3 regions of the Kribbella yunnanensis genome follow, and region 2 is predicted to be linked to each of the others. Evidence: riboswitches for the same ligand, from Rfam matches in the RefSeq annotation. Region 2 holds a riboswitch; each other region holds the start of a gene.
The links. A riboswitch is a leader RNA that binds a small molecule or an ion and turns the genes downstream of it on or off. The one in region 2 is predicted to bind glycine.
Positions count from the first base shown of each region.

Region 1: it holds a riboswitch for glycine, as region 2 does, so the genes downstream of both, gcvP (aminomethyl-transferring glycine dehydrogenase) here and gcvT (glycine cleavage system aminomethyltransferase GcvT) in region 2, are expected to answer to the same signal.
Region 3: it holds a riboswitch for glycine, as region 2 does, so the genes downstream of both, ABD231_RS12750 (L-serine ammonia-lyase) here and gcvT (glycine cleavage system aminomethyltransferase GcvT) in region 2, are expected to answer to the same signal.

Region 1 covers NZ_BAAANF010000018.1:184,066-194,449, forward strand. The annotation lists gene ABD231_RS28455 (lanthionine synthetase C family protein) at 1-431, opposite strand, end outside; gene ABD231_RS28460 (hypothetical protein) at 438-566, opposite strand; gene ABD231_RS28465 (hypothetical protein) at 674-841, opposite strand; gene ABD231_RS28470 (hypothetical protein) at 854-1,015, opposite strand; gene ABD231_RS28475 (hypothetical protein) at 1,022-1,171, opposite strand; gene ABD231_RS28480 (hypothetical protein) at 1,193-1,348, opposite strand; gene ABD231_RS28485 (hypothetical protein) at 1,646-1,792, opposite strand; gene ABD231_RS28490 (hypothetical protein) at 1,811-1,954, opposite strand; gene ABD231_RS28495 (hypothetical protein) at 1,979-2,122, opposite strand; gene gcvP (aminomethyl-transferring glycine dehydrogenase) at 2,226-5,057, opposite strand; glycine riboswitch at 5,137-5,227, opposite strand; gene ABD231_RS28505 (MerR family transcriptional regulator) at 5,249-5,869, opposite strand; gene ABD231_RS28510 (bifunctional nuclease family protein) at 6,058-6,549, opposite strand; gene ftsR (transcriptional regulator FtsR) at 6,573-7,232, opposite strand; gene ABD231_RS28520 (zinc-ribbon and FHA domain-containing protein) at 7,219-7,749, opposite strand; gene gcvH (glycine cleavage system protein GcvH) at 7,870-8,250, opposite strand; gene ABD231_RS28530 (DUF881 domain-containing protein) at 8,317-9,489, opposite strand; gene ABD231_RS28535 (small basic family protein) at 9,491-9,823, opposite strand; gene ABD231_RS28540 (DUF881 domain-containing protein) at 9,820-10,384, opposite strand, start outside.
Region 2 covers NZ_BAAANF010000003.1:50,480-60,863, reverse strand. The annotation lists gene ABD231_RS05140 (heparinase II/III domain-containing protein) at 1-951, opposite strand, end outside; gene glyA (serine hydroxymethyltransferase) at 1,078-2,349, opposite strand; gene gcvH (glycine cleavage system protein GcvH) at 2,351-2,725, opposite strand; gene gcvT (glycine cleavage system aminomethyltransferase GcvT) at 2,725-3,843, opposite strand; glycine riboswitch at 3,899-4,010, opposite strand; glycine riboswitch at 4,011-4,105, opposite strand; gene ABD231_RS05120 (hypothetical protein) at 4,188-5,441, shown strand; gene ABD231_RS05115 (S8 family serine peptidase) at 5,445-9,155, opposite strand; gene ABD231_RS05110 (MbtH family protein) at 9,255-9,470, opposite strand; gene ABD231_RS05105 (lysine N(6)-hydroxylase/L-ornithine N(5)-oxygenase family protein) at 9,481-10,384, opposite strand, start outside.
Region 3 covers NZ_BAAANF010000008.1:259,133-269,516, reverse strand. The annotation lists gene lysX (bifunctional lysylphosphatidylglycerol synthetase/lysine--tRNA ligase LysX) at 1-1,604, shown strand, start outside; gene ABD231_RS12760 (hypothetical protein) at 1,685-2,590, shown strand; gene ABD231_RS12755 (alpha/beta fold hydrolase) at 2,652-3,479, shown strand; gene ABD231_RS12750 (L-serine ammonia-lyase) at 3,810-5,183, opposite strand; glycine riboswitch at 5,265-5,356, opposite strand; gene ABD231_RS12745 (DUF3817 domain-containing protein) at 5,522-5,869, opposite strand; gene ABD231_RS12740 (alpha/beta fold hydrolase) at 5,967-7,406, shown strand; gene ABD231_RS12735 (helix-turn-helix domain-containing protein) at 7,411-8,277, opposite strand; gene ABD231_RS12730 (DUF6879 family protein) at 8,274-8,825, opposite strand; gene ABD231_RS12725 (hypothetical protein) at 8,822-8,968, opposite strand; gene ABD231_RS12720 (hypothetical protein) at 9,194-9,487, shown strand; gene ABD231_RS12715 (hypothetical protein) at 9,549-9,776, opposite strand; gene ABD231_RS12710 (aminopeptidase P family protein) at 9,949-10,384, opposite strand, start outside.

The sequences.
Region 1 (10,384 bases), on a different contig from region 2:
AAGTCCTCGTACGGCTGGCGGGCGGGCTTCTTGACGAACCGCTCCGACAGTTCCGACGTCGCCTGCGCGACCTGCTCGTCCAGCGTCGCGAGCAAACCGCCGTACCGGCTGCCCTCCCGCGACAGGTAGGTGGCCGCAGCCGCGAGCCCGCTGGTCCCGACAAACAGGCCGGGGTGATTCCGCCCGTTGGTCTCGGTACCGCGAACCGCGTCCGTGAGCGCCGCGTGCGCGTGCTGGTCCCAGCCCTCGCCGGGAGCGATCCGATCCAGCTGCCCGAACAGAAACGCCGTACCCGCCGAGCCATCCAGCCCCGGCTCCCGCTCGCTCCGCCCCCGCAACCGCTCAGCCACCTCGAAGGCACGCGCGGTTGCCGCCGCCCGCAACTCCGCACTCAGCACCGGCTGCCAGCCGGTGCTGGTTGCTGTAGGCATCGGCACTCAGTCGCAGTACTTCGAGGTCGTGCAGTTGAGCGGGATGGTCGGCGGCGGGTACTTCTCGGCGCTCAGCTGCTCAGGCTCCTGCAGCCGGATGTCGAGCTCGAACTCATCGATAGTTGCTGTCGGCATCTTTCTCCCCTTCATCGGTTTCGTCCATGATCCGAGCGCCCGCCCCGGGACACCAGTGCGATACCCCGGGACTGCGCCTTCGGCAGCCGGATGCTGCCTCTTTCGTTTCAGCAGACTTGCGTCGTCGTCTGGCAATTGATCGGGCAGGAGTCGGTGCAGCAAACCTGCTCCGAGTCCGGCCGGGTCCCGGACAGCATCGGCTGGTCGATCCGCGGCCGCCAGGCCGGTGCGAGCTTGATGTCCAGGTCGAACTCGTCAAGAGTTGCGGTAGGCATGTTTCCTCCGAATCAGCAGTCGACGGACGGCTTGCACTCGATCGGGCAGCTGTGGCTGCAGCACGGCTCCGACCACGGCCGGCTGGTCGCCATCATCGGCGTACCGATCCGCTGCGAATCGATCACCTCGAGCCGGATGTCAAGATCGAACTCGTCAAGCGTTGCGGTAGACATGCCGGCCTACAGGGTCGTGCAGCAGTAGTCGGTGCAGCAGACGCCTTCGGTCGATGCCCGGCCACTGGTGCGCACCGTCGCGGCTTCGATCTCGATGAAGTCGACGGGCCCGAGCTGGATGTCGAGATCGAACTCGTCGACAAGTGTTGTGTTCACCGGTTCCTCCTGATGGTTCGGCTAGTCGGTCGTCGTACAGCAGTTGTCCGTGCAGCAGTAGTCCCAGCTCCCGACACGCGTGACCGGCGGCCGGGTCGCCGCTTCGGGAAAGCCGTCGGCGTCGTACGGCCCGAGCCGGATGTCGAGATCGAACTCGTCGGGGGTCATGATCGGCATGGTGTCCCCTTCTCAGCAGCAGCCGTCAGTGCAACAGATACGCGGCTCGCTGGCCGCTGCCGACGTCACGCAGCTCGGTTCCGCCGTCCGCTGCAGGGTGACGGAGCCCGTGTCGACGGGCCCGAGGTGGATGTCGAGATCGAACTCGTCGATGGTGGCTGTCGGCACGTTGGTCCTCCCGGTGGATGAACTGTTCTGCGCTTCAGCCTGCGGGCCTTCGGTCCCGGGACGACAGAGACGACGGCCGGGAACGGCCGGGACAATTTCCCGGTCGTTCCCGGAGTGCCCGAACGGGCTTCAGTTGGGGCAGCAGTTGTCCGTGCAGCACGGGGCTCCGGTGCTCGGACGGCTGGTGAACGACGTCACGAACACGGCGGCGCCGTGCACGTCCTGCGGCGTGAGCCGGATATCCAGATCGAACTCGTCACTCGTTACGTTCGGCACAGTTCCTCCTGATGGGGTTCAGCCGGGGCAGCAGAAGTCGGTGCAGCACGGGCCTCCGCCGGTCGGTCGCGTGGTGTGTACTGTCACCGGATCCTTGACTTCGTGCGCCCTCCGTTCGGTCAGGCGGATGTCGAGGTCGAACTCGTCGATGCCGATGGGCATGGTTGTACTCCTTCGGTTGTGGGTTCAGCCGCAGCAGTTGTCGGTGCAGCAGACGGCTTCGGTGGTCCACGGGCTGCTGGTGTACCCGGTCGCAGCGTCCGTGCCGCCGGTCTCGACGAGCGCCGAGAGCCGGATGTCGAGGTCGTAGTCGTTCGTGGTTGTCTTCATGCACCGAGGGTTGGGTGGGCGCCTGTCAATTGCGTGACATAGACGTTTCAAGGCCGCCTGCTGGGGTCAGCAGACGGCCTTGGGAGAGGGTGTTGCGAAGGGGTTACTCGAAGGACTCCGGGGACGGGCAGGAGCAGATCAGGTTGCGGTCGCCGTAGGCGCCGTCGATGCGGCGGACGGGGGGCCAGTACTTCGAGGCTCGGTCGACCGACTGCGGGAAGGCGGCCTCTTCGCGGGTGTAGGCGTGTTCCCACTTGTCGTTGATCACCGAGGCTGCCGTGTGCGGGGCGTTGACCAGCGGGTTGTCGTCGGCCGGCCATTCGTTGGCGGCTACTCGGTCGATCTCGTGGCGGATGGCGATCATCGCGTCGCAGAAGCGGTCGAGCTCGACGAGGTCTTCGGATTCGGTGGGCTCGACCATCAGGGTGCCGGCGACCGGGAAGGACATGGTCGGGGCGTGGAAGCCGTAGTCGACCAGGCGCTTGGCGACGTCGTCGACGGTGATGCCGGTTTCCTTGGTCATCGGGCGCAGGTCGAGGATGCACTCGTGGGCAACCAGACCGTTCTCGCCGGTGTAGAGGACCGGGAAGGCGCCCTCGAGGCGCTTGGCGACGTAGTTCGCGGTCAGTACGGCGGCCTTCGTGGCCGCGGTCAGGCCTTCGCCGCCCATCATCCGGATGTAGGCCCACGAGATCGCCAGCACACCGGCCGAGCCGAACGGCGCCGCGCTGATCGGACCGACACCGGACTCGGGCCCGGCCTGGTCGAGGAGCGGGTGGTTCGGCAGGTACGGCGCGAGGTGCGCGGCGACTGCGACCGGGCCGACGCCCGGGCCGCCACCGCCGTGCGGGATGCAGAAGGTCTTGTGCAGGTTCAGGTGACTGACATCGCCGCCGAACTGGCCGGGCTTCGCGAGACCCAGCAGCGCGTTCAGGTTCGCACCGTCGACGTACACCTGACCGCCGGCCTCGTGCACGATCCGGCAGACCTCGGTGACGCTCTCCTCGTACACCCCGTGGGTGGACGGGTAGGTGATCATGATCGCGGCCAGCTTCTCGGCGTGCTCGGAAGCCTTGGCCCGCAGGTCGTCCAGGTCGATCGTGCCGTCATCGTTGCCCTTGACAACAACAACCTTCATCCCGGCCATCACGGCCGACGCCGCGTTGGTGCCGTGCGCGGACGCGGGGATCAGGCAGACGTTGCGGTCTTCGTTGCCCTGGGCCCGGTGGTAGCCGCGGATCGCCAGCAGTCCGGCGAGCTCACCCTGCGAACCCGCGTTCGGCTGGATGGACACCTTCGCGTACCCGGTGACCTCGGCCAGCCAGCGCTCCAGCTGACCGATCAGCTTCACGTACCCGGCGGCGTCCTCGATCGGCGCCAGCGGGTGCATATCGGCGAACTCGGGCCAGGTGACCGCCTCCATCTCGGTGGTCGCGTTCAGCTTCATCGTGCACGAGCCGAGCGGGATCATGCCGCGGTCGAGCGCGTAGTCCTTGTCGGACAGCTTGCGCAGGTAGCGCAGCATCGACGTCTCGGACTTGTGCGTGTTGAAGACCGGGTGCGTCAGGTACTCCGACGTCCGCGGTACGGCGATCTCGGGCGCGGCCAGCGTGTCGTCGTACTGGACGCCGAAGGACTGGCAGACCCGGGTCAGCGCGGCGACATCGGTCTTCTCGTCGCACGAGATGCCGACGTGGTCGGCGTCGACCTGGCGCAGCCAGATGCCGTTCTGCCGGGCGGCGTCAACGACGTCCGCAGCGGCACCGGGGACACGCGCCAGCACGGTGTCGAAGAAGTCGCCGTGCACGACCTCGACACCACCGGCACGCAGCGACGCGGCCAGCTTGCCCGCGAAACCGTGCACGCGACCGGCGATCGCCTGCAGCCCATCCGGTCCGTGGTAGACGGCGTACATGGACGCAACGACGGCCAGCAGGACCTGCGCCGTACAGATGTTGGAGGTCGCCTTCTCGCGACGGATGTGCTGCTCACGCGTCTGCAGCGCGAGCCGGTACGCCGGGGCACCGTCGGCGTCGACCGAGACACCGACCAGCCGACCGGGCAGCGACCGCTCGAGACCGGCGCGGACCGACATGAAGCCGGCGTGCGGACCGCCGTAGAAGAGCGGTACGCCGAAGCGCTGCGAAGAGCCGATGACGATGTCGGCGCCGGCCTCCCCCGGTGCCTCGAGCAACGTCAGGGCGAGCAGGTCGGAAGCGACCGCGACCAGCGTCTCGCGCTCGTGTGCGGCGGCGATCAGCGGCTTGAGGTCACGGACAGCGCCGCCGGAACCCGGGTACTGCACCAGGAAGCCGAAGAAGTCGCCCTCGGGCAGACCGTCGATGGTGTCGGCGACGACGACCTCGATGCCGAGTGCCTCGGCGCGGGTCTCGACGACCGCGATCGTCTGTGCGAAGCAGTCGGAGTCGACCAGGAAGCGGTTCGACTTGCTCTTGCGGTTGGAGCGGTGCGCGAGCGTCATCGCCTCGGCGGCCGCGGTGCCCTCGTCGAGCAGCGACGCGTTGGCGGTCGGGAGACCGGTCAGGTCCGAGACGACGGTCTGGAAGTTCAGGAGCGCCTCGAGCCGGCCCTGCGAGATCTCCGGCTGGTACGGCGTGTAGGCCGTGTACCAGGCCGGGTTCTCGACCAGGCGGCGGACGATCACCGACGGCGTGAAGGTGCCGTAGTAGCCCTGCCCGATCATCGAGGTCGCGACGTTGTTGCGGGCCGCGAGCTGGCGCAACTCCGTCAGCGCGTCGACCTCGGAGGCCGGCTCCGGGAGGCGCAGCGGTTCGGTCGACCGGATCGAGGCCGGTACGGCGGCATCCGCGAGCGCGTCGACGTCGGCGTACCCGAGCAGTTCGACCATCCGCGCGACCTCGTCGGGGCGGGGCCCGATGTGCCGGTCGGCGAAGATTGCAGAGATTTCGGTCATCGAAAGAGGCTCCGTTGCTTGCAGTAGCTTCCGGGTGGCCTCCCCCTCTGTCACGCACGAGTGCACGCTTCAGAGTTGCCTGACGCACCCGGTCCATGGGCCTGAGAGGTTCCGGGGAGGAATTGCCCCTTCGGCGCCCGGTGTGAACGGGTCTCTCCCGAGTGCGGTGAACAGCTACAGAGCAGAGTACCTCAGCCGGCTGCGCGGGCCCGGCGGCGGGCAGCCAGCTCGTCGCTGGCGTGGGACTCGTCCTCGCCCTCGCCGTGACCGTCGGCACGCTCGGTGGGCAGCTCGGACAGTGAACCCTCGACCTCGCGCCAGACACCGCCGAGGGCGATCCCGAAGACTCCCTGGCCACCGGCCAGTAGGTCGATGACCTCGTCCGGTGAGGTGCACATGTAGACCGACGCGCCGTCACTCATCAGCGTGATCTGGGTCAGGTCGTCGATCCCGCGCTTGCTCAGGTGGGCGATCGCGGTCCGGATCTGCTGCAGCGAGATCCCGGCGTCGAGCAGCCGCTTGATCACCTTCAGCAACAGAACGTCACGGAAACCGTACAACCGCTGGGTGCCGGAGCCGGTCGCCGGGCGCACCGACGGGGAGACCAGGCCGGTCCGCGCCCAGTAGTCGAGCTGGCGGTAGGTGATCCCGGCCGCGGCGCAGGCCGTCGGCCCACGGAACCCGACATCCTCCGGCATCGGCCGCAGATCGTCGTCGAACAGCAGACCCTGAACGCCGGCAGTGGCGGCCGCCTCGGCGCGTGCTTCGGACGTCGACTGCGCCGTCAGATCCGTGTCGCCGGTGCGTGTCACGCCTGAGCCTCCCTGGATACCGACTGGAACGAGCCATCTCCGTGGAGTAACAGTTCCCCACGACTCCTTCACGGTAAGCCGCCGACCTGGGAGGGTCAACGACAACCGCTCCGAGCGGCTAGCGTGTCGCGACTCCCAGACGAATCGTTACCTTCCCGGTCTTGAGGCTCAGCCTCCAGTCTTTGGGCTCAGCTCTTGTCGAAGTCTTCCGGGGTGACCTGGTCGAGGAACTCGCGGAAGCGCTCGACCTCCTCTTCCTCCTGCACCTCGTCGGCCTCGGTCTCACTCTCCGGGACCGGGATCCCGGCCTCGGCGAGGATCTCCTCGGTGCAGAACACCGGCGTACCGGTGCGCAGCGCGATCGCGATCGAGTCCGACGGGCGGGCCGAGATCTCGGTCTTGTCGTCGAAGACCAGGATCGCCTCGAACACCCCGTCGGTCAGGTTCACGATCCGGACCTGACTGAGCGTGTGCCCGAGCACCCGGATCGTCTCCGCGAACAGATCATGCGTCAGTGGCCGCGGTGGCTCCATCCCCTGCTGGGCGAAAGCGATCGCACTCGCCTCGGCCGCACCGATCCAGATCGGCAGGTACCGCTCGCCGCCGACCTCCCGGAGCAGCACGATGGGCTGACTCGAGGGCATCTCGACCCGGACTCCGACTACGTCGACTTCGCGCACACCTTCAGCCTACTCCGCGGTGGTCAGTGCGGCAGCCGGGATCTCACCAGTGCCGTGTGCAACCGCACAGTGAGGGCTGCCAACTCTTGGGTTTGGTCGGTACGGCGGGGGCCGGTGACCTGCTCGATCAGTCCTACCTCGCGGTCGGCCGCGGTGCGGAACGGGCGCAGGTGACGGGGTTCGATGCCGTACGTCGCCAGTTCGGCGGCGACTTGGGCGACGACGATCGCGTCGCCGCCGTAATGCTTGCCCTCGGCCACGATCAGGCCGTGACTCTCCAGCTCGGCGAGCAACGCCGTACTGACTCCGGCGGCTGCGCAGAGCTCCGCCTTGGTCAGCCGCAGGTCGGTGCCGGTGGCACCGAAGTCGTCGGCGGCCGGCCCGGAGGCCGGCGTACTGGGGGCGATCGGCGGTCCACCGGCCGCCGGGCGCAGACCGCGGTCGATCGCACCGAGGTGCTCCTTGATGACCTTCAGCGGCAGGTACTGGTCACGTTGCGCGGTCAGCACGTAGCGCAGCCGCTCCACATCACCCGCGCTGAACTTGCGGTAGCCCGACGCGGTGCGCGCCGGTGTCACCAGCCCCTCGGCCTCGAGGAACCTGATCTTGGAGATGGTGACATCGGTGAACTCGGCCTGCAGGATCTGCAGGACCTCGCCGATCGAGAGCTCAGGCTTGGCCACTGGCGTAGTAGACCAGCCGGTACTTGCCGATCTGGACCTCGTCACCGTTGTTCAGCTGGACCTCGTCGATCCGGTCCCGGTTCACGTAGGTCCCGTTCAGGCTGCCGACGTCGCGGACCTTGACGCCGTACGCGTCGCGGCGGAACTCGGCGTGCCGGCGGGACACCGTCACGTCGTCCAGGAAGATGTCGCTGTCCGGGTGCCGGCCCGCGGTCACCACGTCGACGTCGAGCAGGAACCGCGACCCCGCGTTCGGGCCGCGCTGCACGATCAGCAGCGCCGATCCGGCCGGCAGTGCACCGACCGCGGCCTGGTCGTCGGCCGACAGCGGCTCGCCCTGGTCGAAGCGCTCGGTCTCCGGCTCGGCGCTGATCGGCGTCAGCATCGCGGTGTCGGTGACACCCGGCGTCGGCGTCGCGGCGGCCGGCCGGTCCGCCCCAGGGAGCATGGCTCCGCACTGCGAGCAGAAGCGGCTGCCCTCGGAGTTCTCGTGCCCGCACTGGTTGCAGAACGGCATGCTGTGATCCTCCCGATCGCCGTTAGGCGACGTTGTGTCGTAGACCCCGTGGTTACAGTGTGGACCCGGACCCCAACCCTCGATCAGCGGTTGAGGTCCGGTAAACCTATCAGTGACGCCCTAGCTCGGGTCGAGCTGGCCCTGGTAGGTCTCGGCGTCCATCAGGGCGTCGACCTCGGCGTCGTCGTCGACCTCGATGTCGAGCAGCCAGCCCTCGCCGTACGGGTCGGTGTTGACCAGGTCGGGCTGGTCGGCCAGGGCCTCGTTGACGGCCCGCACGGTCCCGTTCACCGGGGCGAACAGGTCGCTGACGCTCTTGGTCGACTCGAGCTCGCCACAGGAGTCGCCGGCGCGCACCACGCTGCCGACCTCGGGGAGCTGGACGTACACGATGTCACCGAGCGCGTCCTGCGCGAAGTCGGTGATACCGACCCGCACCGGGCCCTCGCCGGCCTTCACCCACTCGTGCTCGGCCGTGTACTTCAGGTCTTCGGGGTACACCGTCGTTCCTCTTTCTCGAAGCCGGACTGGACGTTACTTTGACGGGCTTTGACTACTTGACTGTGCCTATTTGGATGGGCTGGGCGCCGGGCGAGCGTAGCGATGCTCTTCTTGCGCGTGCAAGGCAGTGATGGCGACGTTGGTCTCCTCGTTCACGTCCGCCGTACCGCCCACCTGGGGACCGGTCACCTCACTGACCAGCCCACCGGGAAAGTTGGAGGCCTCGGCCAGGCTGTGCGAGTCGCCGATCGCCTCGATCACGTACGGCGAGTTCACCTTGATCCCGTCGATCTTGATCCCGGGGGCGTCGTCGACGAAGTCGGTACTGGCCACCACCCGCACCGTCCCGTTGATCTGGATCGCCTCGGCACCGGCGTCGCGCAGCTCCTCGATCGCGTCCAGCAGGTTGCTGGACGTCATCTTGCCCTGCGGGTCGTTCAGGGTGATCCGCACCCCGGGCCCGTGCGCGGGCACCGTCCCCGCGAGGATCCCGAGCGCGCGGATCTGCGCCTCCGCCTGCTGCTTGGCCGTCTCCGCCTTGTCGGCACTGGACGACAGCGTGTTCTTCCGCTCCTCCAGCTCGGCGATCTCACCCTCGAGCCGCCGGGTGTTCTGCCCGAGGCCGTCGAGGATCGCGATCAGGTCCTCACGGCGCGCGTTCTGGTACCCGTCGTCGGCGCGATTGACGCGCACCTGGACGACCGCCGTACAGGCCACCAGCGCGAGGACGACCGCGACGATCGCCTGACCGCGCGACGGTTTGAACCCGGCCTTCAATCGCCGTACGGCGAGGTTCGGCGTCCGAGGCTTCTTCGGCATCGGCGTCGGCTCGACCGGATGCTCCGGCTCCGCCTCGACGGGTGGTTTGGGCGTAACCGGCGGATCGAACCGCGGCGGCTTCGCATGCTCAGCCCGCGGCCGCGGTGCCGGGTCGGCAGCCTGCCACGCATCCGCCTTCCGCTCACCCGCCGTACGCTCATCCGCCGTACGCTCATCCGCCGTACGCTCATTTGCGGCGCGCTCATCCGGCTTGCGCTCGGCTGCCGACTGCTCCTCGACCGTTCGCTCACTCGCCGGCTTCTCATCCGGCGTACCGTCCTTGCCCGGCTCACCAGCCTTGGTCGGCTCACCAGGTTTGGCGGGGGTGCCGTCTTGGCTCCACCAGCTGGCGATGACCGTGGGCTGGTCGTCGGGAGTGGGGTTCTCCGGGTCCGGCGTGTTCGGTTTGTCGTCACTCATGTCAGGCCCGGAAGATGTGGCGGCGGATCGCGGCCATGTTGGTGAAGATGCGGATGCCCAGGACGACGACCACGCCGGTCGACAGCTGTGAGCCGACGCCGAGCTGATCACCCAGGTAGACGATCAGCGCCGCGATCAGCACGTTGGAGACGAACGACACGACGAACACCTTGTCGTCGAAGATCCCGTCCAGGAACGCGCGCAGTGCGCCGAACACCGCGTCCAGCGCCGCGACCACCGCGATCGGCAGGTACGGCTGCGCCCACTCCGGGACGTCCGGGGCGACCAGCAGCCCGATCACCACGCCGATGACCAGTCCGAGTACGGCGATCATTTCGAGCCACCGACCTTCGCGTATCGCAGCGCGATGGTCGCATCCGCCGGCACCAGCAAGGAATCCTCCGTCGTGATCGTCATCCGGACATCGAAGTTGCTGACCAGGTACTGCACCCACTGGCCGCCCGAGCTCTGCGCGAACCGGGCCGGCAGCGTCCCGGTGTCGCCGATCGCCAGCACCGTGTACGGCGGGGTCAGCGAGCTGTAGTCGACAGTGATCGCACTGCCCGCACCGCGGATCGCGGTCATCGACGTGAGCCGGTGACCGTTCACCGAAACCGCCTCCGCGCCGGCCGTCCACAACCCGTTGACGAGCTGCTGGAGGTCGACGTCAAGCAGTCGGCCCTCCTTGTCCGCGTCCTTGGCGTCGTTGACGACGACCTTGAGGCCGGGACCGGTGACCGCGATCGCTCCGGTCTGCAGCTCTAGGTCGTCGAGCTTCTGCTGCAGCGCTACACCGTTGTCCGCGTTGGTCAGTCCCCCGGCCTGCAGCCGACGGACCTCGTCGGCCAGCCGGGACTGGTCAGTGCGCAGCCCAGTCAGCCGGGTGTCGGCCTGG
Region 2 (10,384 bases):
GATCGCCGGGCCCGGGGACTGCCCGCAGCGCCGCACGACCTCGGCGGCCCGGCCCCACAGTCGATAGTTGAAGCCGGCGTACCCGACGGACTGCTCGTTCGTCGTGCCCTCGGAATCGATGGACTGTACGACGCCAGTGTTGAACCGGTCGATGGCCTTCCTCATCAGGTCCTGACGGCCGAAGGTGCAGCCGACGCCGAACAGCGCGATGCTCTCGTCGGTGCCGTGGTTCCGGCTGCCACTCCAGTGGTCGATCATGTACCGCGCATGCGTGAGCAGCGCGTCGTCGAGCCACTTGTACTGCGCCGGCAACGTCTTGGCGTGCAGCCCGGTGAGCACCGCCTGCCGAGCGCAGATCAGCACGTTGGTCCGATGCATCGTGGACTCGGATGCGCTCGCATCGCCCTTCGACGTAGTCGAGTTAGATGTGGCTAGCCAAGGGAAGGGGTTGTCGCGCACCCAGTCCTGGATGATCGCGAGCGTGTGCGTCCGCGCTGCGGCGTTCCCGGCCTTCATGGAGTCGATCCCATTGCCCAGCCAGCGCAGCGAGTGCAACCACAGGTGCCAACTCGGATCCTGGTACGGGTTCGATTCCCACTTGATGTCACCGGACCCATTACCAGCCTTGTACGGCGGGTTGTTGCCCCACGCAAACGTGTCCTCGAGCACCAGCTTCAGCGGGATCTTCTGCTGCAGACCGCTGTAACCAGGACAGGCGTAACCCTTGGTCGCCGGTGTGGTTCGGGGCGCGGCCGGGACCGGCGCGGCGACCGGTTGGCTGACCGGGGCAGTCGGCCGCGTGGTGCCGACCGGAGCGATATGTCCTTTCTCACTTGGCATCAAGAGGACAATCGCCCCCGTGAACGCGATCCCGCAGATCAGCGCACACACCGCGACCAACGCGACGGTGTTGCCCAGTTTTCGGCGCAGCTCACCCTTGTGTTCGCCCACCCCACACACCAGCCCCCGGCCCGGCTCCGGTACTTCCGGTCAGGACCCTATATAGGCGATAACGCCCGAGGCAGGGCGAACCGTTGCATGAAGCACCGAAGCGGAGCCAGGTCTTTCGTTAAGCGCTCAGAGCGCCGGGTACAGCGGGAACTTCGCGGTGAGCAGGCCGACCCGATCGCGCAAACCATCGAGCACGGATTCGTCGGCCGGGTGGACGAGTGCGGTCGCGATGATGTCCGCGACCTCCGCGAACTCGGCCGGACCGAAACCGCGGGCGGCGAGGGCCGGCGTACCGATGCGCAGCCCGGAGGAGATCATCGGCGGCCGCGGGTCGAACGGTACGGCGTTCCGGTTCACGGTGAGGCCGACCGAGTGCAACCGGTCTTCGGCCTGCTGCCCGTCGAGCTCGGAGTTCCGCAGATCGACCAGCACCAGGTGCACCTGGGTGCCGCCGGTGAGCACCGAGATCCCGGCCGCGCGGACGTCATCGGCCGACAGCCGCGAGGCGATCGCCTGCGCGCCGTCGAGGGTACGGCGTTGCCGGTCGCGGAACTCGTCGGATGCCGCCAGCTTGAAGCCCACGGCCTTGGCCGCGATCACGTGTTCCAGCGGACCGCCCTGTTGTCCGGGGAAGACCGCAGAGTTGAACTTCTTCGCCAGGTCGGCGCGGTTGGTGAGGATGACACCACCCCGCGGACCGCCGAGGGTCTTGTGGGTCGTCGTGGTGACGACGTCGGCGTGGGGGACCGGGTTTGGGTGCAGCCCCGCGGCAACCAAACCGGCGAAATGCGCCATGTCGACCATCAGATACGCGCCGACCAGATCGGCGATCCGCCGGAACTCGGCGAAGTCGAGGTGCAGCGGGTACGCCGACCAGCCCGCCACGATCAGCTTCGGCCGATGCTCGAGGGCGAGTCGCTCGACCTCGGCCATGTCGACCACGAAGTCGGTGTCACGGACGTGGTACGCGACGACGTCGTACAGCTTGCCGCTGAAGTTGAGGCGCATGCCGTGGGTGAGGTGACCGCCGTGCGCGAGGTCGAGACCGAGGATCGTGTCACCCGGATCGAGCAGCGCGAACATGGCGGCCGCGTTCGCCTGGGCGCCGGAGTGCGGCTGAACGTTGGCGAAGTCGGCACCGAACAGCGCCTTCACCCGGTCGATGGCCAGCTGCTCGACCACGTCGACGTGCTCGCAGCCGCCGTAATACCGGCGGCCGGGGTAGCCCTCGGCGTACTTGTTGGTGAGGACGGAACCCTGCGCTTCCATGACCGCGAGCGGGGCGAAGTTCTCGCTGGCGATGAGTTCGAGGGTGTCGCGCTGACGCCCGAGCTCGGCCGTGACCGCAGCGTGGATCTCGGGGTCGAACTCGGCCAGACTCTGATCGAGGGTGCTCATCTCACTCACCTCCGATCAGTGCCTCGTAGGCCGCCGCGTCCAGCAGCTTGGTGGGCCCGCTGACCTTGATCCGAAGGAGCCAGCCGGCCTGGTACGGATCGGTGTTCAGCAGACCGGGATCGGCGACGACCGCCTCGTTGAGTTCGACGACCTCGCCGTCGACCGGCGCGAACAGGTCGCTCACCGACTTGGTCGACTCGATCTCGCCGCACGCGTCACCGGTCAGAATGGTGCTGCCGACGGCCGGCAGGTCGACGTACACGACGTCACCCAGGGCCTCACCCGCGAAGGCGGTGATGCCTACGGTCGCGATGTCGCCCTCCAGAGCGACCCACTCGTGGTCTTCGGTGTAGTTCAGTTCAGAAGGAACAGACATCAGGACTCCTGGCGGCGGTAGAAGGGGAGGGGGACGACGAGTACGTCGTCGTGGGTGCCGCGGATGTCGACCTGCAGGCGGGTGCCCGGCTCCTCGAAGGCGCTGTCGACATAGGCCATCGCGATGGGGTGACCGAGCGTCGGCGACGGTGCGCCGCTCGTCACGGCGCCGATCTCACGGCCGGTGGCCGGATCCAGTACGGCGTACCCGCTGCGCGGTGAGCGGCGGCCTGATGAAGTCAGCCCGACGAGCACCCGCTGGGCGCCTTCGTCGCGGCGGCGGGCGAGTGCCTCGCGACCGACGAAGTCCTCTTCCTTGCTGAACGCAACGACCCGCCCGAGCCCGGCCTCGAACGGCGTCAGCTCGCGGCTGAGTTCGTTGCCATACAACGGCATTCCGGCTTCGAGCCGCAAGGTGTCCCGGCAGGCCAAACCGCACGGCTTCAGCTCGTACGGCGTTCCGACCCGCAGCAGCTCGGCCCAGATCTGCGGAGCCTCGGCCGGGCGGCAGTAGATCTCGAAACCGTCCTCACCGGTGTACCCGGTCCGCGCGAGCAAGATGTTGCTTCCGGCAAGCGTGGTTTCGGTGATCGCGTAGTACTTGAGGTCGTCCAGGTCGGCATCCGACAGCTCGCCCACGATCTGTACGGCGACCGGCCCCTGAACCGCGATCAGCGCCCAGTCCTCGGTGGTGTCCCGGAGTTCGGTGGAACTGTGCCCGTTTTTTGAGGCGGCGATCCGCTGCTTGAGCTCGTCGCGGACGACGTCGGTGTTGCTCGCGTTGGCGACGATCAGGAAGTGGTCCTCGGCCAGCCGGTAGACGACCAGGTCGTCGATGATGCCGCCGTCCTCGGCGCACAGCATCGAGTACCGCGCCCGGCCGATACCGATCTTCGACGGGCGCCCGACCAGGCTGTGGTCGAGTGCCCGGGCCGCGCAGGCGCCGATCACCTCGAGCTCGCCCATGTGCGACAGGTCGAACAACCCGGCCGTGGTCCGGACAGCCGTGTGTTCGGCGATATCGGAGGTGTAGCGCACCGGCATGTTCCAGCCGGCGAAATCGGTAAAAGATGCACCGAGCTGCTGGTGCTCAGCCTGCAACGGAGTCGCGCGTGTCATGAGTGGGAGGCTCCCTCGGTCAGGCACCGCGAAATGCGGTGCCACTGCTGGGTGACCTCCCCGCTCTGTCATCTGTACCTGAGAGCTTCACCGCCGGGTGAGGCGGTTTGCACCGTGGGTGCGGGTGTCCTCGCAGCTACGCGGGGGCCCGGCTTTCCAGAGTTCGCCTCATCGGAACGGTCAGTGGGCCTGAGAGATTCTGGGGAGATTTGCTCCTTCGGCGCCGGGTCATGGTGAGCCCGGACTCTCCCGCCCCGATTCGAACGGCGCGATATGCAGTTGAGCCGCCGACTCTAGCAGCAGCTGACCGCTCCGGGACCCGCCGATGTGATTGGCTCGACTCCATGACCGGGAACCAGATCTTCAGCCTGATCCTGATTGTGCTGCTGCTGGCCGGTACGGCGGTCGGCGTGGGGCTGTTCGTCCGGCGGCAGCGGTATGTCAAGTCATTGCGGGATCGCGGCTGGACGTTCGTGGGCAGCCCGGTGTTCGACTCGGTGGCGCGGCTGTCCAATCCGCCGTTCGGGATGGGGTTCACGCGGAATCCGGACGACCAGATCACCGGCCTGACCACCGCCGGGCGGCCGTTTCAGGTGATCGAGTACGGCAGTGAGTACTGGAAGGGCTGGGTCGGCATGGTGACGTTGTCACGCCGGCTGCCGGAGTTGTGGATCACGGGTGGGCAGACCGTGCCGCGGTCCGGCGTGGCCGCGACGATGGTGCCGGTGCCACCGCAGCTGGGCGCGGGCTGGGCGGTTGGCGTCCAGGACCCGGCGTTCGCTACCGAGGTGCTCAGCGGTCAGCTGTGTACCGCCTTGCTCACGCTGGCGGGTGGACAGCCGGGCGTGAATCTCAGCATCGATGGCGACCAGCTCGTCATCCTCGATCCGCCGCGCAAGGATCCCGAGCTGCTGGCGCCGTGGCTGGACCAGGTGGCCTTGCTCGCGGCAGCCATCGACGCGCTGCCGCTGGACCGCTGGATCCAGCCGCCGAAGGAACCGCGGCTGAGCTTCTACCAGCACCCGGACTGGTACTGGATCGGCCAGGACGACAGCCTGCTGCACAGCACGCCGGTGACGCAGAGCGGACACGATCACAGCACGAGCGAGGTGATCCGCGGCCGGGACGGCGACGGGCCGCCGTTCGTCGCCTTCACCCACCACTGGAAGACCACCCGCACCGAGAGCTCCACCGACTCCGAGGGCCGGACGACCACACGCACGGTGACCGAGAACCACAGTGAGCCGATTCTCGGCTTCGAGCTGCCGGTAGGGATGCCCTGGCTGCAGGTCAGCCGGCGCGGGTTCGGGTCCGGGATCAGTTTCGAGAGCGAAGCCTTCAACGAGGAGTTCGCGATCCACGCCCGGGACCAGAAGTTCGCGTACGACGTCATTCACCCGCGCCAGATGGAGTTCCTGATGGCAGTCAAACCGGCGTCGTTCCAGGTGGTCGGCAACTGGGCCTGGTTCGAGGCCGGCCGGCACGACCACCAGACGATTGCCCGGTGCTCCTATTTCCTCCGGGACTTCCTGGCCCGGGTCCCGCGCTTCGTGTGGAAGAACCTAGGCCTGCAGGACTCGCCATACCCGCAGGCCTAGGCCCTACTTAGTCAGACCATACGCCTTGGTGACTTGTTGCTGAAGGCGCCCACCTGCCGCGTCGGTGACGTCCAGCTTCAGATCGACCGTGCCGCCTGCTCGGGCGGCCGGGTGGTTGACGCTGGCCGTGTACAGCGTCGCCGACTTCTTGGACAACGGCACCGGCTTCCAGCTGCGGCCGTCGTACGACATCAGCAGCTTCACACTCTTGTACGACGCGGTCGGAGCGCCGGTCTGGTGGCGCAACGACACGGTGAGCGGCGTCGCCGTACCGACGCGGGCCTGGTTCAGGTTGGTTGCCTGCGGCAAGCCGAGGTCGGCGAGGATCAGCGGCATCGTCTCAGCCGCACCAGCCCGGGAGCGGAAGTCCCACGTGCTGCGGATCTGCGTGGAGTACTTCCACCACGGCTCGCTCCGCTGCACGTCCAGTGCGAGCTGATAGTTGCCGGGGGCATCAGGCACTGGCCCGTTGATCAGCAGTTCCTCCGCCTCGACCAGGACCTTCCCGTCGCGTTTCAGCGATAGCGCGTAGGTGCCGGTGGACAAGCCGTCCGGCTCCTCGTACTGCGCCCCACCCGCGACGAACGGCGCAAGCCCGATCACCAGATTCTTGCCAGTCCTCTGCACACCGATGTCTGACGGCCAAGTCGTAGTTGCCGACGGCAACCCCGAGGTCGCGACCGGTCCACCCCAGGCGACCGTACGGCGCTCGCCCGTCCGATAACGGTATGCCGCCGCGCGGCCCCGGCTGCCGGAATCCGCCGAACCGATGTCGACGCGCTGCTCCCATGCGCCCGGCGTCACGTAAGCGGTCCGCTGGAACGGACCGATCGCGAGGGGGAGCGGCCGCAGACCGTGCGCCTCGCCAAGCGGCGTGTACCCGACCTTCGACTCCCACAGCTGCGTGACCTTGCTGTGCGCGGCATACGACTCCGCGATCCGCGCCAGCTGAGCCTTCTGGTACTGGTGTACCGGCCGCAGCGGCACCCGTCCCGGCCAAGCCTTGAGCAGGTCGAACACCTCCGGCGATCCGTTCGTCCCGTCGATCCGCACGACCTTGCCGGACAACGTCTTGGCGACCTCACGCGAGGTATGCAGGACCGGGATCCGTAGCGTCCGGTCGCCGAGGAAGAGTTCGTCGACGCCGAACCCCGCGACATTCGGGTCGTAGAACAGCACGCCGGCGACCTTGGCCTGTTGCGCTGCGCGGGCGACATCGACCTGCCCCTGCAACCCGTCCAGCGCGACCACCGCCAGCTTGCCCACGGCGCGCTTCAGGTCGGCCGCCGTACCGGTCCCCGCATTGACCGCGGTCAGCAGCTTGGTTCCAGCGATGCGCGGCCCATCGGTCAATTCCGCGACCGGCAGTTCCCGGGTTCCGAGCTTCATCCGGTACGGCGGCGTCTCGTGCCTGGTCGCCGTGCTGAACTCCATCTTTCCGACCGTGACACCAGATGTGGGAACTGCACGCAGCTCGATCGGGGTGTCGTCCACCTCGACCTCTTCGAAACCGCTGAGCTTCCCGAACCGGTTCAAGCGGTAATAGGCCATCGAGCTGGCGGCCGGCGCGAGCTGATGCTTCCCGGCGAGCGAAACCCCGACCGGAACCGCCTTACGCGCATCCAACGTGATCGTGGTCGCCTTCCGGATCCGAACCTCCGGCTGGGCGGCGATCACCAATTTGTCGGCGGTCTTGGCCGTCGCGGGCTGTAGGAACGTGCCGACGATCGAGTAGACGCCGGGCTCGATCCGCATCTTCGCGACCCCGTTGATCATGTCCGGTCCGCCGTTGCCGTCCCAGGTGTCGACGGGTCCACCGTCGGGCCGGGTGACGAACAGCAGCGAGTCGGCCGGCGTTCCGTCGCCGAGGACGCCCTTCACGGTGACGTCGTACATCTCCGGCTCGAGGAACCACCCGTACGACGTGTAGAGCGGATCGCCCTGAGCCGGAGTCGCGACGACGCGCCCGGCGTGCCGGCCGACCTTACCCAGACCGGGATCGGCCGAGACCGTGACGGACGCCTTGCCCTTGGCCGGTACGACGAGCTTCGTGGTGCTGAGCTTCGCCGCCGCCCCGTTGTCGCCCGCGTCCAGCGGAGCACTCAGGTTGAGCGTCACGGCGGTCGTGCCGTTGTTCTGATAGGTGAGCACCTGGCTGAAGGGCTTCGGCGCTCGGTGCGGCCAGAGGTAGGTGCCCATCTCGAGCTCGGCGGTGTCAACCGTGACGCCGTTGTCGGTGGCCTGATCGGCATCGACCCGACCGGTGCCGGAATCGTCGAGCGGCTGCTTGAGCAGGGGATCGGCGGTCGAGATCAACCGCGCCTTGATCCGGTCGCCCTTCCAATCACCGTGCTGCTGCGCGAGCAGTGCGGCGGTGCCGACCACGTGGGGCGTGGCCATCGACGTACCGGTCATGGGGGTGTAGTACTTGTCGACCGGCTCGCCCTCGGAACCGGCGGCCAGTGCCGCCACGATGTCGGTGCCCGGAGCGGCGATGTCCGGCTTGCCGGTGTGGTCCGGGTTCGGTCCGAGGCAAGAGCTCTCGTTCAGGCTGCCGTCGCGCTCGAGGTTGGCGACGGTCAATGCCTGCTCGGCGGCACCGGGTGCCTGGATGAGTCCACGCCGGCCACAGCCGTTGCCGGCCGCGGCGACGAACAGGGTGCCGGATTTCTTGCTCAGGGCATCGAGTGAACGCGCGAGCGCAGAGGTGCCGTCGGTTCCATCCGCGTGCAGGCTGAGGTTGACGACTTTGGCGCCCTGGGCAACTGCCCACTCCATGCCGGCGATGACCTTCGACTCCGAGGACATGCCGTCGTCGCCGATCACCTTGCCGTTGAGCAGGGTGACGTCCGGCGCGACCCCGCGGTACTTGCCCTTCGATGCGGCGCCGGTGCCGCCGATGGTGCCCGCGACGTGGGTGCCGTGCCCGTAGTGGTCGACGATGTTGCCGGAACCGGAGAAGTCCTTGGCCGCCTGGACCTTGCCCTTCAGGTCCGGGTGCGTCGCGTCGATCCCGGTGTCGAGTACGGCGACCTTGACGCCCTTGCCGGTCAGGCCGCGCTTCCATGCGGTGGTTGCGCCGATCTGAGGCACGCTCCAGTCGAGTGCCGGTGCGACCTTCCGATCCAGCGAGACCTTGCGGACGGCCTGAGCCGATCGCTTCTGCAAGCCGCTGCCGGCCAGCGACTGCCAGAAGTCCTTGGCGGTCGTACGGCGAACCGACTCGGCGCGCGCTCCGATCGACGTGAGCGCGGTGCCGTCCGCGGTACCCGGCAGCGCACGTTGCGCCTTGGCAGCGGCCTCGCGCGGCGGGCCGTCGTACTCGACGATGACTGGGATCCGGTCCGATGCCTGGTCGTCGCCGAGCTGGGCGAGCAGGGTGGTGATGTCGAAGAGCTGGCGGTCCATCCGCCCGGAGGCGATCGGCGTACGCGCCGCGAACGGTACGACGAACGTGTGCCCGTTCGCCCGGGAAACAGTGGCCCCCGCCGAACCACTGCCCGCCGTCGGCAGGAATCGCACCTGCTCCGGCATTCCCGGCCGTGCGGTCACGGCAACCCGGTCACCAGTCAGCAACGTCAGAACGCGCTGACTGTCACCAGGCTGTGCGCCGGTCTGCCACCCGGCACCGACATCAGCGGTCGCCGCCACCCCCGCGGCTGTGGTGAGCAAGGCCGCCCCGGCCAAGGCCACCACCGATCGTGTGAATCGCATGCGCCAACCCCCGAGTCAGTCCAGCGGGGCACTCCCGCTTCGCTTGGCTGACGGTCCTCGGGACGATTTGGTTGGTTGTTGCCCGGAAAGGCTGACCCTTCAGGCGGCCGAGTCGTCCTGCGCAATCAACGAGGCCGGGCGAAGATCGGTCCAGTTGGTCTCGATGTAATCGAGGCAGGCCTGGCGGCCGGTGGGGCCGAAGACGTTCCGCCAGCCATCGGGGACGGCGGCGAACTCCGGCCACAGGCTGTGCTGGTTCTCATCGTTCACGAGAACCAGGAAGCTGCCCTCGGCATCATCGAACGGGTTGCTCATCTCAACTCCTTCAGACACCGACGGGTTGTGCGACAGCTGGCCGGAGTGGTGCGACCGGCTGCTGCCGGATCGAGTCGAGAATCTCGCCGGCCCGGACGGAGATGTTCGAGAGCAGCGACGACGCCAACCCGTGGCTGTGCTCGGTGCCCCCACCCTGGAGATAGATGCCGGCCCGTACGACGGGCGTCGTGACGACGCGGTAGTCGCGGCCGATCCGGACCCGCCCAGCCTGGTCCCGGCGGCACTCGCTGCCCAGGTCACCGAGCAGGTCGGTCGGGTCGCCCGGCGTGTAGCCGGTGCAGAACACGACCAGGTCCGCATCGAGCGGCGTCTTCTGGCCGGTGCTCAGCGACTCGACCGTGAGCGAGACACCGCTCGAGGTGTCGTGCAGGTCGATCACCCGGGAGACGTTGAAGAACCGCAGCCGCTCCTTGCCCACGATGCGCTCGCGGTAGCTGCGGCGGTACAGGTCCTGGATGACCTCGGTGTCGACGACCGAGTAGTTCGTGTTCGCGTGGTACCCGAGGAGCTGCTGCTTGACGTCCTCCGGCGCCGAGTAGAACTCGTCGACCGCGTCCGGGTCGAACACGCGGTTCGCGAACGGGCTGTCGTCGGCCGGGCTGTACCCGAACCGCGAGAACACCGAGCACACCTCGGCCGACGGGAACCGCTCGTGCAGGAACCCGGTGACCTCGGCCGCACTCTGACCAGCACCGACGACGACCACGCGGCGCGGCGCTGCGTCGTCACCGAGCTGCTCAACGCGGTCGAGCAGCTCACGGTTGTGCCACACCCGGTCCGACGCCGTCACACCGTCGGGCAGCCGCGGCGACAGGCCGGTCCCGAGGATGAGATTGCGGGTCCGGTACGTCTCGCGGGCGCTGCCGTCAGCCGACGTCGAGGTGACCTCGAAC
Region 3 (10,384 bases), on a different contig from region 2:
GGACGCGCGTCGACCGGGTGACCGGTGGCGAGCGACACGCGATCCAGGCCGGCGACGGCGACCAGTTCGCGGCCACGGTTCGCGAGCAGGAGGAACACCTGCTGCGGCCGGCGCTTCCGGAGCGCAAACTCACCGAGCAGGAGCAGATCCGCCGTACCAAGCTGGTCGGGCTTGTTGCCGCAGGCATCGATCCGTACCCGGTCACGGTGTTACGGACGGAGACGATCGAGCGGATCCGCGAGCTGCACCAGAACTTGCCCGCCGACCATCGCACCGGCGAGACGGTCTCCGTGACCGGCCGCGTACTGCGGATGCGGGATCACGGCGGTCTGTCGTTCGCCCAACTGCAGGACGGGCTGGTCCAGCTGCAGGTGATGTTGTCGGCCGATGCGTGCAGCGAGGCGGCGCTCGATCACTGGCGGCGGCTCGTGGACATCGGCGACCACGTCAGCGTCACCGGCGAGGTCGTGACGAGCAAGCGCGGTGAGCTGTCCATCGCAGCCACCGAGTGGATGATGGCGGCCAAGTGCCTGCACCCGTTGCCGGACAAGCGGAAGGGGTTCACCGACCCCGAAGCCCGGGTCCGGCAGCGGCACATCGACCTGGTGATGAACCCGGACTCGCTGCGGATGATGCGGCACCGCAGCGCCGCCGTACGGGCGATGCGGAACGGGTTCGAGACACGTGGGTTCATCGAGGTCGAGACGCCGATGCTGCAGGCGGTGCACGGTGGCGCGAACGCGCGGCCGTTCCAGACGCACATCAACGCCTACGACACCGATCTGTTCCTGCGGATCGCGCCGGAGCTGTTCCTGAAGCGGCTCAGCGTCGGCGGGCTCGGCAAGATCTTCGAGCTCAACCGCAACTTCCGCAACGAGGGTGCGGACGCAACGCACAACCCGGAGTTCACGTCGGTCGAGGCCTACCAGCCGTACGCCGATTATCACGTGATGCGCGAGTTGACCCGGGAGCTGCTGATCGAGGCGGCGACCGCGGTCTTCGGCAAGCCGGTGGTGCAGCGGCCGGACGGCGAGATCGACATCTCGGGCGACTGGCCGGTGGTCAGTGTGCACGACGCGGTCGGCCGGGCGGCCGGCGTACCGGTTGATCCCGGCACCTCGGTGGAGACGCTGCGGGAGCTGTGCGTGAAGCATGGTGTGCACACGACGTTCGAGCTGAGCGCGGGTGAGCTGGTCCTCGAGCTGTACGACGAGCTCGTCGAACCGCACACCACGTTGCCGACGTTCTACACCGACTTCCCGCTCGAGACCTCACCGCTGACCCGGACGCACCGGACCGAGCCCCGGCTCGCCGAGCGCTGGGACCTGGTCGCCTTCGGGGCCGAGATCGGTACGGCGTACTCGGAGCTCGTCGACCCGGTCGAGCAGCGGCGGCGGCTCACCGAGCAGTCGCTGAAGGCCGCGGCCGGTGATCCCGAGGCGATGTCGCTGGACGAGGACTTCCTGAGTGCGCTCGAGTACGCGATGCCGCCGACCGGTGGGCTGGGGATCGGGGTCGACCGGGTGATGATGATGCTGACCGGGCAGAACATCCGCTCGACGCTCGCTTTCCCGTTCGTCCGCCCTGCTTCGCGAGATTCTTAACACTGCGCTGGGTCGTCTCCAGTTGGTCGGCCCCGTAGCCTGGAGCAGGGCGCGGGGTTGGGGCTACTGGGGCGGGGTTGATGAAGCAGGTTGCGGTAAGTGGGGCGCTGCTGTGCGTGCTGGTGGGGTGTGCGGCGCCATTGGTCGATGGTGGATCGGAGCCGACACCGAGCGGTGGGACGGCTGTTGCTGCGCCCTCGGGACCACAGGGGCCGTTGGGTCAGGCGGCCTATCAGGGTGAGTTGGCCAAGGCTGACAAGTCGTTGGCGACGAGCTTGAGGGCGCTGGCTGGTGCCCAGACGGCCGAGGGGCTGGCTCAGGCGATGGGTGACGTGTCGAAGGCGTTGAACACCGCCTCCGGGAAGCTGGCCGCATTGACGGTGGAGGGGCGACTGAGCGCCGTACACCAGTTGTTGCAGGACCGGATCGGGGTGGCGGCGTACAAGCTGTCTGATCCGGAGCAGGCCGAGCTAGACGCGCGGTGCGGCGGTGGGCCGTACACGTCGCAGAAGGTCCAGCGGCAGTTGCGGACCGACCTCGCGCCGGCGCTGGCGGCGCTGACCAAGCTCAAGCTCGCCTTCGGGCGTTCGCTGCCCGACCCGGGACCGGCGCCGAAGGTGGTCCGGCCGGAGAACGGCGAGACCGTCGTACGGCGTGGGGACGCCGGAATCGGGCGGTTGTCGATCACCAACGGTACGGCGAAGGATGTCGTGATCTCGGTGGTCACGGACGGGAAGCCGCCGCGGGAACCGCACGTGATGACGTACATCCGGGCCGGGAAGTCGGCCGCGATCACGCGGATCGGCGGGGCTTATCACCTGTACTACAAGAGTGGTGCGGACTGGAGTTCCTCGCGGCGTCAGTTCGCGATCGGCTGCTCGTTCCTGAAGTTCGACCAGGCGTTCGGTGCGGACAAGGCGTGGAAGATCAACCTCCGCCCGACGGTCACCGGGAACGCGTCGACGAGTGAGGTCGAGGCTTATTAGGGTTATGTGACATCGACCATGTCACGATGACAGAACGCCGTACCGGGGTCACGATGAGGTCATGAGTGCAACCGCGAGCGTCACCGTGGCCGGGGTCCCAGGGGTCGAGGTCGCCTACTACCGCAAGGGCTCGGGCGACCCGCTGGTGCTGCTGCACGGCATCGGCCACCACTGGCAGGCCTTCGACCCGATCGTCGACCAGCTCGCGGAACACCACGACGTGATCGCCCTCGACTTCCCCGGTTTCGGCGAATCCCCCGACGTACCGCTGGGTGTCCCGAACGAGCTCGACAGCTTCGCCTACACCGTCGACGCCCTCTGCAAGGCCCTCGACCTCGACCAGCCGCACGTCGTCGGCAACTCCCTCGGCGGCCTGGTCTCCCTGCGCCTCGGCCAACTCGGCCTGGCCCGCACGGTCACCGCACTCTCCCCGGCCGGCTTCTGGTCACCCCGCGAGAACCGCTGGGCGGTCGGCGTACTCACCAACCTCCGCCGCATCGCCCGCCGTACGCCGGAACCCACCGTCCAGCGCCTGTCCCGCACCCCCGCCGGCCGCCGCGTCCTCACCGGCACCATCTACCACCGCCCGGCACTGCGCGCCCCCGAAGCCGTAGTAGCCGAATCCCGCGCCCTCCGCGACTGCGTAGCCTTCGACCGCGTCCTCACCCACGCCCGCCGCGGCACCACCTTCGAAGGCGACGTCCCCGACGTCCCCGTCACCATCGCCTGGGGCACCCACGACCGCATCCTCCTCCCGATCCAGGCCGCCCGAGCCCACCTCCAACTCCCCCAAGCCCGGATGATCCCCCTCCTCAACTGCGGCCACGTCCCCATGAACGACGCCCCAACCTTGGTCGCCAACACGATCTTGGAAACCACCCAGGCCTGATCTCCACAACAACAGGAGGTATCCGCCAAATCGGCATCGTCTCTGCTCGGCTCAGGCGTGCGGAGAACTCTACGTACCCACCTACGTCCTGTCGCTCGGGCCGTTTCAGAGATCAGCACGGTCGAAGGTCGGCCAGTCGAGTGGCTCGTCCCAGACCCGGCTGTTCATCGCAGCCAGCCGAATACCCTCGCGGAGGAGCCGGGCATCCCCGTCGGCTGGGTGGATCCTCCGTCGGACAGGACGTATACGTCTGCTGGGCCCCCGGACTGCTGACGGCCAGCGTGGTGGCGACGTCTGATTGCGGTATACGTCCTGTGCTTAGGAGGATGCTCAGCATTCGATGACGTTGACGGCTAGGCCGCCACGGGAGGTCTCCTTGTACTTGATCTTCATGTCGGCGCCGGTTTCGCGCATGGTTTTGATGACCTTGTCGAGGGTGACTACGTGGACGCCATCGCCGTGCATGGCCATCCGGGCGGCGTTGATCGCCTTCACCGCGGCCATAGCGTTGCGTTCGATGCAGGGGATCTGGACGAGGCCGCCGACCGGGTCGCAGGTCAGGCCCAGGTTGTGTTCCATGGCGATCTCGGCTGCGTTCTCGACCTGTTCGGGAGTGCCGCCGAGGAGTTCGCACAGGCCGGCTGCGGCCATTGAGCAGGCTGAGCCGACTTCGCCTTGGCAGCCGACCTCGGCGCCGGAGATCGACGCGTTCTCCTTGTACAGAACGCCGATCGCCGCAGCGACCAGCAGGAACCGTACGGCGCCATCGTCGTTCGCGCCGGGGATGAACCGCCGGTAGTAGTGCAGTACGGCGGGAATGATGCCCGCGGCACCATTTGTCGGGGCGGTGACGATGCGGCCGCCGGAGGCGTTCTGTTCGTTGACGGCGAGGGCGAAGAGATTGACCCAGTCCATCACCTTCAGCGGGTCGACCGACCACGGGTCGCGGGTGAGCTTGTCGTGCAGGGCGTGCGCGCGGCGCGGGACCTTCAGCCCGCCGGGCAGGACACCCTCGGTCTCGCAGCCCTCCTTGACGCAGTCCTGCATGACCTGCCAGATCTTGAGCAGGCCGCTGTGGATCTCGTCCTCGGTCCGCCACGCCAGCTCGTTCGCGAGCATGACATCGCCGATCGACAACCCGGACTCGCGGCAACGGTCCAGCAACTCGGCACCGGTCAGGAACGGGTACTTCAGCACCGTGCTGTCCGGCACGATCCGGTCGCCGGCCGCGGCGTTCTCGTCGACCACGAAACCGCCGCCGACCGAGTAGTACGTGCGCTCCCGCAGTACGGCGCCGTCCGCCCCGCGAGCCAGGAAGGTCATCCCGTTCGGGTGGTACGGAAGGGCTTTGCGGCGATGCATGATCAGGTCGGTGTTCTCGTCGAACGCGATCTGATGAGTCCCGGCCAGCCGCAGCCGGCCGAGCTCGCGGATCGTCTCGACCCGGGCGTCGACGGAGTGCGTGGCAACGGTCTCGGGGTCTTCACCCTCGAGGCCGAGCAGCACCGCCTTGTTACTGCCGTGGCCGTGCCCGGTCGCACCGAGCGAGCCGAACAGCTGCGATTCGACCCGGGTCGTCGCGGTCAACAGACCGGCGTCCTGCAGGCCGAGCACGAACGTGCGGGCCGCGCGCATCGGTCCCACGGTATGTGAGCTCGACGGGCCGATCCCGATACTGAACAGGTCGAAGACACTGATCGCCATGATGCGGAGGTCCCTTCCGGTCGTCGTTGACCGAGAGTGGTGTCCTCCCCGCTCTGTTGGACTGCTGTCCTTCAGAGGTGCCTCGCCCGTGCGGTGAAGGTGCCTGAGAGATTCTTGGGGAGAGTTGCTCCTACGGCGCCCGGGTCAGTGGGTATCTCTCCCAATCCCACGCCGTAGCGAGCATGTGCTCGGTGCGGTGCATCGGTGCGCGGGGGCGAAGGGCTAGATGCGGCGCATCTTGCCCTTTGCACCCGTGCGGCGAGGTGCCGTGCCGAGTGCAGCGCAGTAGGTGTGGGATTGGGAGAGATGCCCTAAGCCCGGGTCTCTCCCGCACGGGTTCATGCGGCTGTTGAGTTAGCTTCCGGACGCGACGGTACGGCGGCCTGCTGGCTGCCGTCAATCCGGCCGGTCCGCACTGCCCAGATCTCGAAGAACCAGGTGAACAGCGGCGGAACACTCGCGGCCAGCGCGGCCAGGGTGACCGGCCACGACCAGCGCAGTGGACCGCGGACGAGCAGCACGGTCACGACGTACGCGACGAAGATGCCGCCGTGGATCGGGCCGAAGATCTTCACCCCGATCTCGTTGTCGGACAGCACGTACTTGAACAGCATGCCGATCAACAGGCCGGTCCACGAGATCGCCTCGGCGATCGCCACTGCCCGGAACCACCGTGAGTGTGTCATCGCGCCCGACCCTAACAAGTCCCCCAAGCCCGGCCCGGGGTGGTCTAGGGGCTGCTCCCCGATGTGCGGAGCAAGCGGTTACCGAAGGATCGGGGAGATGAAGAACCCCAGAACGCTGCTCAGGATCACCGCGTGGGGTGTGGTCCTGACAGTCACCGCGGCAAGCCTCGCCGCACTCCCCGCCTCGGCCGCCCCGGCCTCGGCCTCGGCCGCACCGCAGTGGACCGACTGCAAGCCGGAAGGCAAGGACGATCCGGCAGTGGTGCAAGGCTCGCAGTGCGCCACCTTGAAGCTCCCCGTCGACTGGCGGAACCCGAGCGGCCCGACCTTCAACCTCGAGATCGCCCGCCGGACGGCGAAACAGCCGGCCGAGCGCGTCGGCGTACTGGTGTTCGGTCCGGGCGGCCCGGGTGACTCCGGCATCGACCGGATCAAGACCGGGATCAGCCGGTTCAGCCCGGAACTGCAGGACCGCTTCGACATCGTCAGCTTCGATCCGCGCGGGATCGCGCGCAGCAACCCGATCAAGTGCACGAGCAGCCTGTACGCCGCGATGCCGTCACCGCTCGTCCGCGACCAGGCCGAGTTCGACGCGCTGATCGACTACAACCGCCGACTCGCCGACGATTGCCGCAAGCACACCGGCCCGCTCTACGACCACGTCGACACCTGGCAGACCGTCCGCGACGTCGACGCGATTCGCCGGGCACTCGGTGAGCGGCAGATCACCTTCCACGGCAGCTCATACGGCACCCCGCTCGGAGCGCAGTACGCCGAGACTTACCCGCAGCGCGTGCGTGCGATGGTCCTGGAGAGCGTGCTCGACCACAGTCTCGCGACGCCCCGCCAGTTCCTCGATCCGCAGGCCGCGTCTGTCCAGGACTCGTTCGACGAATTCGTCGACTGGTGCGACCGCACGACGACGTGCGCCCTGCACGGCCAGGACGTCCGCGCCCGCTGGGCCGAGCTCCGGAAGCAATCGGACAACCCGTTCATGGCCTCGTTCGCGGTGTTCCGGATGCTCTACGGCCCGCAGTGGAGCGCACTCGCCACCACCCTCCAGAAGGGCGTCATCCCCACCCCGCCCCCGCCGACCACGGAACTCGTCGCCAACACCCTCGTCCCGTTCTGCCAAGACTGGGACCTGCGCGTCGGTACCTACCCCGAGTACGCCGGCCTGCTGGCGCGGCTCGCTCGCAACAACCCGGACATGCCGTACCCCGGTCAGTTCATGGCCATCTCGCTCTGCCTGGGCGCACCCAAGGCGAACAACCCGCAACACCGCCTCGACGTCGACCACCTGAAGACGCCGATCCTGCTCTCCAACGCCCGCCACGACCCGGCCACGGCGTACTCGATGGCACAGAACGTCCAACGCCAGCTAGGCCGCGACGGCGTCCTGCTGACCTACGAAGGCTGGGGCCACGGCAGCTACAACAAGAGCCCGTGCATGACCGACACCATCGACAACTACCTGATCAACCGCAACATCCCCAAGCCCGGTACGACGTGCGCCGCCGTACCGCCGGTTGGGTAGTGGATCAGTCGCCGGACAGCAGCTCGCTCCGAAGGTTGTTGAGGAAATCGGAGAACTGCTGTCCGGTGCGAGCCGCCTTCTTCAGTACGGCGAACTGCCTGCGATACAGCTCGACGTCGTCGGGCCGACTGACAGTCAGGTAGGCGTGGATCGTCTCGACCTGAACGTACGGGTTCTCGTCATCGACGTCTTCGTTCAGCGTGAAGCCGTGCCACGGAATCGCCTGGGTCTCGACGTCCATGGGGATGATGCCGATGGAGACATTGCTGAGGGTGGCAAGGCTGGCGATCCGGTCGAGTTGGGCGATGAGGACCTGCTTCGGCCCGGGACGCCAGCGCAACGCCGCCTCGGTGAGGATGAATTCGAACGAGTGCCCCTGCTCATACAGAATCTGCTGCCGGTCGATCCGTCGTTGAACAGCCGCGGCATAGTCCTGTCCGCCAGTGAGATCTGAGGCGATGAAGACGAGACGAGCGTATTCGGCCGTCTGCAGCAGCCCTGGCACCAAGGTCGGCAGGAAGGATCGCTGAGTTCTCGCGACAGCTTCCCGTTCGCGGACTGTCTCCTGCATGTCCGCGAAGCTGTCCGCCCGCATGAACTCGTGCCAACTGTCGGCCTCGTTCAGTGCCGCCTCGGTGGCAGCAACCATCTGCTCGAGTCGGTCGATGGCACCGGCCTGCTCCAGCCACCGAGTCAGCTCAGGAACTGAGGCGAGCGCATCGCCGCGCTCGATCCGGCTCACCCTGGACTGACTCAGCCCCGTACGGAGAGCAATCTGGCGCCCACTCAGACCGGCCAGCGTGCGCAGCCGTCGCAGTTCAACTCCCAGGCCTTGCCTGGGAGTTCGCGGGGTCTGGTTGTGATCACTCACTCCGGTACGACGTCTGCCTTCCGTGCTGCCAGATAGGTGTTCAGACCGACTGAATGCCGCAACACGACCGCACGCTCGTCGCGGCACCTCTTCAGAACGGCCGGATCATCAGTGTGCTCGAAGCCGACGAAGTGACCTGCCTCGTCATAGTGCATCAGTACGGCGTACGCGTCCGGCGACTCGCTGTCGAACAGCCAGAAGTCCTCGCCGAGCGTGGACAACGACGAATCTGTCGCCCGATCCGCGATCCGGATCTGCTCCCCGGCCGCCTGCGACTCGACGTACCCGACAAGTTCGTAGCGCAGGTATTCCGACAACGGATGGTCGACGACATGGACTCGGGCCCAGCTCTTGCCGGCGACGGTCGTGGCAGCGATGCGCGCCAGCCAGGGCTCGGTACGCACCGACCGTTCCGGGCGCGCCGTGCCCTCCCGGAAAGCTCGCACGCGTTCGTCCTCCGCAGAGATCGCGTAGTGCTGCAAGTTCTCGAGCCGGAAGACATCCTGGGTGAACCGATCGAAGTACGAGTCGAACTCGTCGAAGTTCACGCCACGACTCCGCTCTGGACCTTCCTCGCGTAGTCGATCAGCAACGCCCGCGGCACCAGCACGACGGTCTCGTGGGCCGGCATCTGACTGAGCTGTGCCAGCGCATCCGGATCGAGGAGCTGAGCACCCTGGACGGCGACCATTTCCCCTTCATCAGTGTCGAACACATTGGGGCAAGGACCGTTCTCGCAAGGGCCCGAACGATGGATGAGTCGCATATCGCCTCCACTGATTCGAAATGAGTCAGTCTTCACCATCGCACTCGCCCACACGGCGGTCAACCCCGACCATTCACCGCTTGACATGCACCGTGTCAGACGGCACCCTCAGTCAGGTGAGTCAAAATGAGTCACTCGGAAGGAGCTGACATGACCGCCGACCTCGATCCGGACCGCGTCGCACCTCGCCGCTTCTGGCTCGTTCGTCGGCGCGCCGGATCCGGCACCGGCGGCATCGTTGCCGAGGGCACCTTGTGGTCGAGTGGACGGATCGCCGTGCACTGGCCGGGGCGACCGCCCGCAACGAGCTCCTGGGTATCACTCGACGATCTGCTGGCCCGCGATCGCTCGACCACCGTCGAATGGCTCGATGCCTCGAACGACTGGCGTTGTGAGCACATCGAGTGCGTCGAGTACGACGGCGGCGCGATCTGGATCCACTAGACCGGCGAGGCGGGTGCGCCGATCCCTGCATCCGCGCCCGTCTCGCCTACCAACCAACGAATCAGACCGCGACGCCGCTGATCTCGAGGACGCGGTAGAGATGGTCGCCGCGGCGGGCCTGGGTCGACAGGGCCGTCAGCTCGCTGCAGGCGGCCTCGAGGGCTTGCGCCTGGGTGCGGCAGTGGTCCAGGTACCAGAACGGGTCGTCCGGCTGCGGATCGTCCGCATCGTCGATGTCGGCGTACCAGTGCGCCTGGCCGTAATGGATGACTTTCACTCGCAGATTCATGACCCCACCCCCGTGGATCTCCCCTGATCCGGTGTCGGAATTCGGCCGGCGCGTGACCGCGGCCCCCCACTGTCACGCGCCGGGCCGAGTTCGACCCTCCCCGACGACTACATCGTGTGGACGCCGGTCTTCGTTACTACAGGTGACCAAATAATTTTCGGTGACCATTCAGTCACACTCTGTTGAGGTGCTTGCGGGTCCACTTCTCGAGCCCGTCGGTGTCGATCGGGAGCGCCTCGGTCAGGATCTCGAGGCGGTCGGAGTGCACCACGACGTTGTCCTCGATGCGGATTCCGATGCCACGCAGCTCCGGCGGCACGGTCTCGTCGTTCGGATGGAAGTACAGGCCCGGTTCGACCGCCAACGCCATACCGGCCTCGATCTCACCGGCGAAGTACGTCTCCGGCCGGGCCGCGTCGCAGTCGTGGACGTCGAGACCGATGTAGTGGCCGGTTCCGCAGACGATGAACCGCCGGTGCTGCTGGCCGTCCGGCCCGAGCAGCTCGTCCATCGACACGTCGAGCAGCCCCCAGTCCCGCAGCCCTTCGGCCAGCACGACCATCGCGGCGTGCTGGAAGGCCCGGTACGGCGCTCCTGCCTTCACAGCA